3 regions of the Stenotrophomonas sp. YJH_SMC_119 genome follow, and region 3 is predicted to be linked to each of the others. Evidence: predicted binding sites of a transcription regulator. Region 3 holds the regulator's gene; each other region holds the start of a gene.
What was found. Region 3 encodes FliA, which starts transcription of late flagellar genes. Its sites were predicted from a motif close to TAAAGTTTNNCNNNCNNNGGCCGATAA; they were not measured.

Region 1: the regulator FliA is predicted to act here: its motif matches at 1,496-1,522, upstream of AC5P6S_RS20290 (methyl-accepting chemotaxis protein).
Region 2: the regulator FliA is predicted to act here: its motif matches at 1,240-1,266, upstream of AC5P6S_RS20875 (GGDEF domain-containing protein).

Annotation. Positions count from the first base shown of each region.
Region 1 is NZ_JCAFRP010000022.1:13-3,283, forward strand. Features, by position in the region: gene AC5P6S_RS20275 (hypothetical protein) at 134-547, shown strand; gene AC5P6S_RS20280 (DUF596 domain-containing protein) at 544-888, shown strand; gene AC5P6S_RS20285 (hypothetical protein) at 969-1,343, shown strand; gene AC5P6S_RS20290 (methyl-accepting chemotaxis protein) at 1,554-3,271, shown strand, end outside.
Region 2 is NZ_JCAFRP010000027.1:769-4,039, reverse strand. Features, by position in the region: gene egtB (ergothioneine biosynthesis protein EgtB) at 1-1,159, opposite strand, end outside; gene AC5P6S_RS20875 (GGDEF domain-containing protein) at 1,310-2,590, shown strand; gene AC5P6S_RS20870 (YchJ family protein) at 2,594-2,986, opposite strand; gene AC5P6S_RS20865 (sulfite exporter TauE/SafE family protein) at 3,089-3,271, shown strand, end outside.
Region 3 is NZ_JCAFRP010000020.1:30,529-33,799, reverse strand. Features, by position in the region: gene AC5P6S_RS20080 (protein phosphatase CheZ) at 1-503, opposite strand, end outside; gene cheY (chemotaxis response regulator CheY) at 503-895, opposite strand; gene AC5P6S_RS20070 (RNA polymerase sigma factor FliA) at 953-1,696, opposite strand; gene AC5P6S_RS20065 (MinD/ParA family ATP-binding protein) at 1,693-2,580, opposite strand; gene flhF (flagellar biosynthesis GTPase FlhF) at 2,567-3,271, opposite strand, start outside.

The DNA of each region.
Region 1 (3,271 bases), on a different contig from region 3:
GAACTGACTGCGGGCTCGCTGACATTCACCGACCTGCAGAACCACATGGACTATACGGCCAGCTCCGGCAGCATCAGTGGTGGTGCGGGCGGGCAGATGGATGGCTGGGCGCCCAAGCCGGGAACTGCCCGATTTGTCTCTCAAACAACCTGAATCCGTTCTTCAGGCGTACTCGCAAAAGCGAATTGATGACCTCGCACACCAATACAATAGCAAGTCATTGGATCCTAAGGATTTTCAGCTTAATCTTGGTTCAAAGGTCTTGAAGGCCGATGCTCAAGTCAGTACGGGTGCTCCGGTTTATATTGGTGCAAGCACATCCGATGTCATGCTGTATTTCAGACAGCTGACTGGAACTGATCGCATGCCTGTCGCGAAGGTCGTACCTGGAAAGGGTCTTCTTTATACGGCAACCACGAGCTCTGGTGCAAAGATAACTCTTAGAGATTTTTCAACGAGCGCGCAGAAGACTGGTGCTAGTTGGACAATTGATGTGCAGGATAAATCCATAAATAATGGAAAGCGAGTAGAGGTGAAGTTCAAATGAAAGACGGGATTCATTGTGCAGTGGTGACTTCTTCGTTTGGGTTATCAATGGGTGCCGTCTGGCAGCACATGACGATGGAAATGGGAGGTGTTGGGATCTCCGAAAGAAAAGACGCGTTCTTCGAGTTGATGGGTCGTTTGTTGAGGGAAGGGAAAGTGAGGCTTGCAACGGACGGGGTGTTCTTGCAAGGCGACTGGAGGGAGCAGCTGACGCTAATCTCAAACGCTTGGCCCGAAAATCCTGGTGAAGATGATATCGATGGATTCGGCCTCTGGTTCTTGACCGATGCTCCGGCGGGTCTGGTTTGGATCGGCGCAGATGGCCGTGAACAGTGGACGTAGTAGTCCGATTCATGTCGGTGGCGCCCGATGATCCTGACGAATGGGTCAGGGCTTGTAACGACACCGAGCTTTGATGAAGCTTGCTTGAGTCGAAGCCGGTGCCGATCTGGGTTTCGTGCTGCGCGCTCTGGACTCGATCCAGGCCGTACTCCGACGGTGCCGACGGCCTGCGTGGATATCTTCCAGCATCCAACACCGGCTTCGGATTCAGCATCGTCGACCCGCCGGAAGCTGTCGTTGCGGAAGGGATTGAAGCCAAGTGGCAGGTCGGCCTGCTCGGCTCGTTTCATTTCCGCGCGAGCGGGTTTGAAAGTGCCTGGGAGGAAATCTGCCGCTTCATCAATCGTTACGCTGCGGCGTGCGAGTTCCGGTTTGTGCTCTCCTTCCAGTTCGAGAGCATCTATGCGGCAAGGCTCGGGAAGGATCTGGTCTTCCCGGGGCCTGCTGCTCGGTAATGCTGGATGCCGGGGCGGCAGGCCCGGGCCTGATCCCATTCTCGGTACACATGGCGATATGCCTTATGGATATAACGCGTTCGTGGGTTTTCTGATTTCACACCTGTCTGCACAGTTCCAGAGTTTTAGATCGATATAATAATATCGACCCATAAAGTTTCCCCTGCCTGCGCCGCCATCGATCATACGGCCATGATCAAGGGAATTGAGATGCTCGCCTTACGCAACCTTCGAGTGGGATCCCGGCTGGGTGCCGGGTTCGGTTTGCTGCTGCTGTTCATCGTGGCCATCGTTGGCCTCGTGCTGTACGGAAACCACCTGAAGTCCGCCCAGTTCGAGAAAGTGGTGGACGTCAACATGGTGAAGATGCGGCTGTTGAACGACATGCTGGATACCAACAACGCGGTGCTGATGCATCGCCGGCTGATGGTGATCAAGCGCGGTGAGGATTTCGACAAGGATTATCAGAAGGCGCAGGAGCTGTCGCAGACCTACGACGGTATCTGGGCCAAGTACATCAAGATTCCACGCGACGCCACTGGTGATGCCCTGGTGGCGAAAATCGACGCGGCACGCAAGGCCACCGACGCCTCCACCCAGCATCTGCACGAGCGCATGAAGGCCGGTGATTTCAACGGCGCGGCCAAGGAACTGCTCGCCGAGCACGGCTTGGCCACCGCATGGAATGAGGCGATCTCGACCCTGCTGCGGCATCAGGAGACACTGACCGAGCGCAGTCGCGAGGAATACCGTTCAACCGAATCCTGGACCGGCACGTTGTCGATCGTGTTCGGCGCGTTGAGCCTGCTACTGGGCTCGCTGGCCGCGTGGGCCATCACCCGCAGCCTGACCCGCCCGCTGGAAGGTGCGGTGAAGCTGGCCGACGGCATCGCCAACGGGCGGCTGGACAACAGCATCGACGCGTCCGGCAACGATGAGGTGACGCAGCTGCTCAGGTCGATGCAGCGCATGCAGGCGCAGTTGCAGTCGGTGATGGCGGCGCAGGGCGAGCTGGCCCGCCAGCACGACGCGGGCAGCCTCAGCTATCGCATGGACGAGAGTGCTTTTCCTGGCGACTACGGGCGCATGGTGCACGAGACCAATGCGCTGGTCGGCTCGCATGTGCAGGTGCAGAACCGGCTGATCGAAGTAATGAAGCATTACGCCCGCGGTGATCTGTCAGTGGACATGGATCCGTTGCCGGGCGAGAAGGCCGCAATCACCCAGGCCATGGACGAAACCAAGACCAGCCTGTCGGCGATCAACGGTGAGATCCGCCGCCTGGCGACGGCCGCAGCCGCCGGCGACTTCAGCCTGCGCGGCGATGAAGATCGCTTCGCCTATGATTTCCGCGACATGGTGGCCGGGCTCAATCGCCTGATGCAGACCACCGACGAGAACCTGGTGCAGGTGTCGACCCTGCTGCAGGCGATCTCGCGCGGTGACCTCACCGTGCGCATGCAGGGCGACTTCCACGGCGTGTTTGCCCGCATGCGCGATGACTGCAATGCCACCGTCGATCAGCTCAAGCAGATTGTCGGCCGTATCCAGTCCAGCGCGTCCAGCATCAACCTGGCGGCAGGCGAGATCGCGTCGGGCAACACCGATCTGTCGCGTCGCACCGAGCAGCAGGCGGCGAACCTGGAAGAGACGGCGGCGTCGATGGAGGAGCTAACCTCCATCGTGAAGCAGAACGCCGAGCACGCACGCCAGGCCAACCAGCTCGCCATCGGCGCGCATGGTGTCGCGTCGCAGGGCGGCGAGGTGGTCGGCCAGGTGGTCACCACGATGTCGGCCATCGAAGCCTCGTCGAAGAAGATCGCCGAGATCATTTCGGTCATTGATGGCATCGCATTCCAGACCAACATCCTGGCGCTTAACGCTGCAGTGGAAGCCGCTCGTGCCGGCGAGCAGGGCAGGGGCTTTGC
Region 2 (3,271 bases), on a different contig from region 3:
CGCGCAGCACCCATTGCCCGCACATGAACTTGCCGTTGTATTCACCGAGGTTGCCGGCGAAAGGGCGGAAGCCCGGGTAGGCGCCATACGCACTGTGGGTCCATTCCCATACATCGCCGAACAGCTGACGCAGTCCACTGCCCCCTGCAGCCTGCGGGTGCAGCCGATCGTCATCGGCAAAATGACCGCGAGGCGGCAGCGTTGCGGCGGCAGCCTCCCACTCGAACTCGCTGGGCAGGCGCGCACCGGCCCAGCGGGCGCAGGCATCGGCCTCGTAGTAGCTGAGGTGGCAGACCGGCGCATGCGGATCCAGTTCGCGCCAACCGCCCAGGGTGTACTCGCGCTGCAGGGCGTCATCCCAGTACAGCGGGTGCTGCCAGCTCTCGGCTTCGCGCAGCGCCCAGCCTTCGCTGAGCCACCAGCGCGGTTCGCGGTAGCCGCCGGCGTCGATGAAAGCGCGGTACTCGGCATTGCTGACGGGACGCTCGGCCAGTGCGTGCGCGGGGAGCAGCACGCGATGCGCCGGCGATTCGTTGTCGTAGGCGAAGGCGGTGTGCTGCGGCCAGGCTGCGGCGCCGATGGTGACGATGCGCTCGGGCGACTCGATCCAGCCCTGCGCACTGGCAGGGCTGGTTGCAGGCTGCAGGTCCTCGCGGTAGGCCGGCTGCAACGGATTGCACCAGAACGCGTGCTTGATGTCGGTGAGCAGCAGTTCCTGGTGCTGCTGTTCGTGCTGCAGGCCCAACTGCAGGTGCTGCAGTGCCTGCTCATCAAGGTCGCCTGCCGCCAGCCGCGATTGCACCTGTGCATCGACCTGCTGGCGGTAGTCGCGCACCTGCTGCAGCGATGGCCGCGACAGCAGCCCACGCTGCGGCCGGGCATGCGCCGGGCCGAGGCTCTTGTAGTAGCTGTTGAACAGGTAGTCCCAGGCAGGGTCATGCGCCGGTGCAGGTGGGAAGCCGGCCAGCACGAAGCGTTCGAAGAACCAGGTGGTGTGGGCCAGGTGCCATTTGCTCGGGCTGGCATCGGCCATGCTCTGCAGCATGGCATCTTCGGCGCTGAGGGGGGCTGCCAGGTGCATGCTGCGGTTCCGCACACATGCGTACTGGCGGGCGAGATCGCGCTGCGGGGCAGCGACGGCGGTGGCTACGCTGTCCATCCGGGCAGCATCTGCGCAACAGGGTGAGTGCGATGTCATCGTTCGACGTCAACGCGTTCACATGCGTGACCATCCCGCATTCAAGAAGCCGGTGCGAACGCCGCTAACGGCAATGCTGCGGCCGCGTCGTCACCGCGCTGGAATTCCTGCTTGCCCCTGCATCCGCTCCGCCAGCCTGCGCATTACCTGTTCGTGCTGCCCGCCGTGCTGGTTGCCGTGGTGCTGTGGGCAGCACTGGGCAACGAAGACGTTGCCAGTCCGGCCCAACGCATCCTGCCCTGGCTGCTGGCCTGCCTCGGCGCCGGCCTTGCCCTGCTCTACCACCAGGTGCGTACGCTCTGCCTGCTGCTGGTGGTGGCGGTCATGTTCGCGCTGCTGCACCAGGACGTGGGCGGCTACCTGCACAGCGGCCACGTCACGGCGCTGACACCGCTGCGCTTCCATGCCATTTCGGCCTGGTTGCCCTTGCTGTTCGCGGGCCTGGCATTGTGGCCCGAGCGCGGGCGGCGCCGCCACGACCTGCTGTTGCGGAGTGTTGCCAGTGGCACCGCGCTGATGATCTTCCTGCTACTGGCCACGCAGCAACCCCGGGGCATGCACGATCTGCTGTCCAACCGCCACTGGAGCTGGATTCCGGCCGACTGGAACGCGCTGGCACAGCTGCCAGCGCTGCTGTTCCTTCTGGCAACCGCCGCGCTGGGCTGGCAGGCCTGGCGGCATCCGCGCCCGTTGCACACGGCGATGCTGCTGGCCCTGCTGTGCCTGTGGTGGATGCTGCCACGGGTGTTCCTGCAGCCGGTGCTGCTGCCGGCACTGGCCAGCGCGGCCCTGCTGCTGATGCTGGGCGCGATGCTGCAGGAGTCCTTCCATATGGCCTTCCGCGATGAGCTGACCGGCCTGCCGGGGCGCCGCGCCTTCAATGAGACCCTGCAGCGGGCGCGCGGCACCTACAGCATCGCGATGGTGGACGTGGACCACTTCAAGTCGTTCAACGACACCCACGGCCACGACACCGGCGACGATGTGCTGCGCCTGGTGGCCTCGCGCCTGGACCGGGTGGGCGATGGTGGCCGGGCGTTCCGCTATGGCGGCGAGGAGTTCGCGGTGGTGTTCCTGGATCGTCCCGCAGCGGCCTGCGTGGATGCAGTCGAGGCGCTGCGGCAGACCATCGAGGACACCCGCATGCAGCTGCGCGACCGGAGCACGCGCAGCCGCGACGATGAAACCGGGCGCCGGCAGCGCGGACGCGGCGGAAGCGGGCAGACGGTGCAGGTGACGGTGAGCATCGGGCTGGCAGACAGCCGCGTGGATGAGCGGCCAGCGGCAGTGATCAAGGCCGCCGACCAGGCGCTGTACGCAGCCAAGGACGGTGGCCGCAACCAGGTCCGCGCGCATGCCGGCCAGCGCGTGCTGGCGGCACGCGGCGGCTGAGGCTCACACCGCGTCGAGGTAGTACCAGCGGCCGTCGACGCGCAGAAAGCGGCTGTGCTCGCCCATCTTCACCGCGCTGCCGCCGCCCACGCGGTAGCGGGCGGTGAAGCGCACTTCGGCGCTGTCGGCGCCGGTGACAGTGTGCTCGTGCACGGTCAGGCCCAGCCAATGCGTACGCTGGCCGGGCGCATCATCCAGCGACAACTCGGCCGGACGGGTATCCGGATGCCAGCTCTGGCGCAGATAGTCCGCCAGCCCCCGCACATAGGCGCTGTAACGCGATCGCATCAGGCGCTCGGCATCGGGGGCGGCCTCACCGGCATGGAAACGGCCACAGCAGGCGGCGTACTCGGCGGGAAGGCCGCAGGGGCAGGGATCGGTGGGTTTTCGGCTCATGCGGACATTGTCGCCGGGTTGTGCGGATGGATCCACGCGGGGCACCGGTCAACCAGTGCAGGACAGGCGTATGCTGTCGCGCCCCCATATCGATTGATCGCCGTGCTGGAACTGGTTCCCCCTGAGTTGTGGTGGCTGGTGGTCATCGCCTTCATCGCCGGGCTGGTCGATGCCGCCGTCGGTGGTGGTGGGCTGGTGCAGCTGCCTGGCCTGTTCACGGTGCTGCCGCAGCAGACGCCGGCGATGCTGTTTGGTACCAACAAGTTCAGTTCGATGTTCGGTACC
Region 3 (3,271 bases):
TGCTGTTCCGGCGGCAGGCCGAGTGCGCCGAAGCCCTCGTGCACGCGGCGGACGATGCCGACCACGCGACGGATGATCTGCCCGGTCAGGTCCTGGTAGCTCTGGGTCAGGGCGATCTCGGTCAGGTTGTGGCGGATGCGCTCGAGCTGCGCGTCCTGGCCCGGCTGCAGGCCTTCAGCACGCAGCTGTTCGGTCAGGCTGCGGCATTCCTCGGCCAGGTCCAGGGTACGGTGCGTGGCCTGTTCGGTCATGGCCACCACGTGGTCCAGGCGTGCGCAGGCGTCGTCCAGCTCACCGGCCTCGCTGGGCACGGTCGGCAGCTCACCCAGTGCCTGCCCCAGCTCGCGGGCCAGCCGCGAGAGGCCGCTCATCATCGGCTGCGTTCGCAGCGCGACCAGTCCGTCGATGCGCTGCCGCCAGGCGGCCTCGTCACCGGACTCGAGTGCGTCCAGGGCTTCCTGCAGGCGCAGGGCGAGGGCGCTCTTGTCGACCGTGGTATCCATCAGGCGCTGGCCGCCAAGCGTTCGAAGATCTTGCCGAGCTTCTCTTCCAGCGTCTGCGCAGTGAACGGCTTGATGATGTAGCCGTTCACGCCGTTCTGGGCGGCTTCGATGATCTGTTCGCGCTTGGCTTCGGCGGTGACCATCAGCACTGGCAGGGTCTTCAGCTTGGCATCGGCACGGATCGCCTTCAGCAGCTCGATGCCGGTCATCACCGGCATGTTCCAGTCGGTGACCACGAAATCGAACGGCTGGCTCTGCAGCAGCGACAGCGCGGCATGCCCGTCCTCGGCTTCGGCGGTATTGGTGAAGCCCAGATCGCCCAGCAGGTTCTTGACGATCCGACGCATGGTCGAGAAGTCATCGACGATCAGGATGCGCATGTTCTTGTTCAAAGCAGAGTTCCTTTGTTGTTCATTCCGGGCGGCCGGGGGCAGCCGCCTCGGGCATGTTCATTCTTCCAGGCCGGCGTCCGCCGCCTCGAAAATCTTGAGCCGGCCACGCAGGCGCAGCACCGCCTGGCCGTGGATCTGGCAGACCCGCGACTCGCTCACGCCGAGCACCGCGCCGATCTCCTTCAGGTTCAGTTCCTGCTCGTAGTAGAGCGAGAGCACCAGCTGTTCGCGCTCGGGCAGGTGGCCGATGGCCTTGCCCAGCTCGCGGCCGAACTCACCACGCTCCAGTACCTGCTGCGGGGTCGGGCCGCCCTGGGCGACGGTGTCCAGCTCGCCCTGGTCCTCGATGCGCGACTCCAGGCTCAGCACCTGGCCACGGGCGGCGTCTTCCATCAACCGCAGGTATTCGGGCAGCGGCATCTCCATCGCTGCGGCCACTTCGGTGGCGCTGGCGGCGCGGCCGCTGCTCTGTTCCAGGCGGCGGATGGTGGCGGCGGCATCGCGTGCACGGCGGTGCACCGAGCGCGGCACCCAGTCGCCACGGCGGATCTCGTCGATCATCGAACCGCGGATGCGGATCGAGGCATAGGTCTCGAACGAGGCGCCCTGGTCGGCGTCGTAGCTGCGCGACGCTTCGATCAGGCCCATCATGCCGGCCTGGATCAGGTCGTCCACTTCAACGCTGGCCGGCAACCGCGCGGCCAGGTGGTGGGCGATGCGCCGCACCAGGTCCGAATGCTGGGCGATGACCTCGTTGGCCGCCGAGCGCTGGACTTCCCTGTACTGGGCTGCGCCTTTCATGCGGCCACCCCGCGCTGCTTGAGGATGCGCTCGAGGAAGAACTCGACGCCGCCACGCGGTTCGGTCGGCGCCTGCCAGCGTGCGGTGCGACGCGCGATCTCGGTGATCGCCAGCGCGGCCGGGCTGGACGGGTAGGCCTTCACCACCGGCTGCTGGCGCTGCACCGACAGGCGCAGCCAGTCGTCCTGCGGCACGCAGCCCAGGTAGTTCAGCGAGACATCGGCGAGGAACTTCTCGCACACGCGGGTCAGCTTTTCGTACAGCACGCGGCCCTCGTTGGGGTCGCGCACCATGTTGGCCACTACCTGGATGCGGTCCACGCCGCGTTCGCGCGACAGCACCTTGATCAGCGCGTAGGCGTCGGTGATCGAGGCCGGCTCGTCACAGACCACCACCACGGTGTCCTGCGCGGCCTGGCAGAAGGTCAGCACGCCGTCGGTGATGCCTGCGGCGGTGTCCACCACCATGATGTCCAGTTCGCGTTCCAGCTCGGAGAACACGTTGACCAGGCCGACGTGCTCGGCCGGGGCCAGCTCGGCCATGTGCCGGCGGCCGGACGCGGCCGGCACCACCAGCACGCCGTTCGGGCCTTCGACGATGACGTCGTCCAGCGAGCAGCGGCCGGCGACCAGGTCGGCCAGCGTGAAGGTCGGGTTCAGCCCCAGGATCACGTCGATGTTGGCCAGGCCCAGGTCGGCGTCCAGCAGCAGCGTGCGCTTGCCCATGCCGGCCAGTGCCACCGCCAGGTTGGCGGACACATTCGTCTTGCCCACGCCGCCCTTGCCGCCAGTGACGGCAATGGTGCGCACAGGGCCGAGCGGCTCGCTGCGGGTGGCCGACAGCGGGAAGGTCTTGGTCAGCTTGGCGTACTCACGCGACGGCATGGTTCAACTCCGGGTTGCAGGGCATATCGGCCGCGCGGCGCAAATCTTCAAGGCGAAGTACGAGATTGGCCGCACTGGCCCGGTGCAGGTCCTCCGGAACGTCCTGGCCATCGGTCACCCAGGTGATCGGGAGGGCGTGGTCCACGGCCACTGACAGGGCGTTGCCGAAGCGGCCGGTCTCGTCCAGCTTGCTCAGCACCAGGCCCTGCAGGTTGGCGGCGCCGAAGCGGCGGACCACCTCGTCCATGTCGCCGAAGCTGGTGTTGGCCGGCAGCACCAGCAGGGTGCGTACCTGGCGGGCGGCGCGCAGCCACTGCAGCTGCGCGGCCAGCGCGCGGTCGCGCGGGCCCAGGCCGGCGGTGTCGATCAGCACCAGCTTGTAGTCCTTCAGGCGTTCCAGCAGCTGGTCCAGGTCGGTGCCGCTGTTGGCCTCGTGCACCGCGATGCCGAGCTGGCGGCCGTAGCCGTACAGCTGCTCGCGGGCGCCGATGCGGGTGGTGTCGGTGGTCACCAGGGCCACATCGCGCGGCGCATGCTTCTCGGCGAAGCGCGAGGCCAGCTTGGCGATGGTGGTGGTCTTGCCGGCGCCGGTCGGGCCGACCAGGGCGATCACGCCGCCTTCTTCCAGCGGGTCGACCGGGGCGATCGGCAGCTTGCGCGAGATCAGCCCCAGCATCAGGCCGCGGCCACG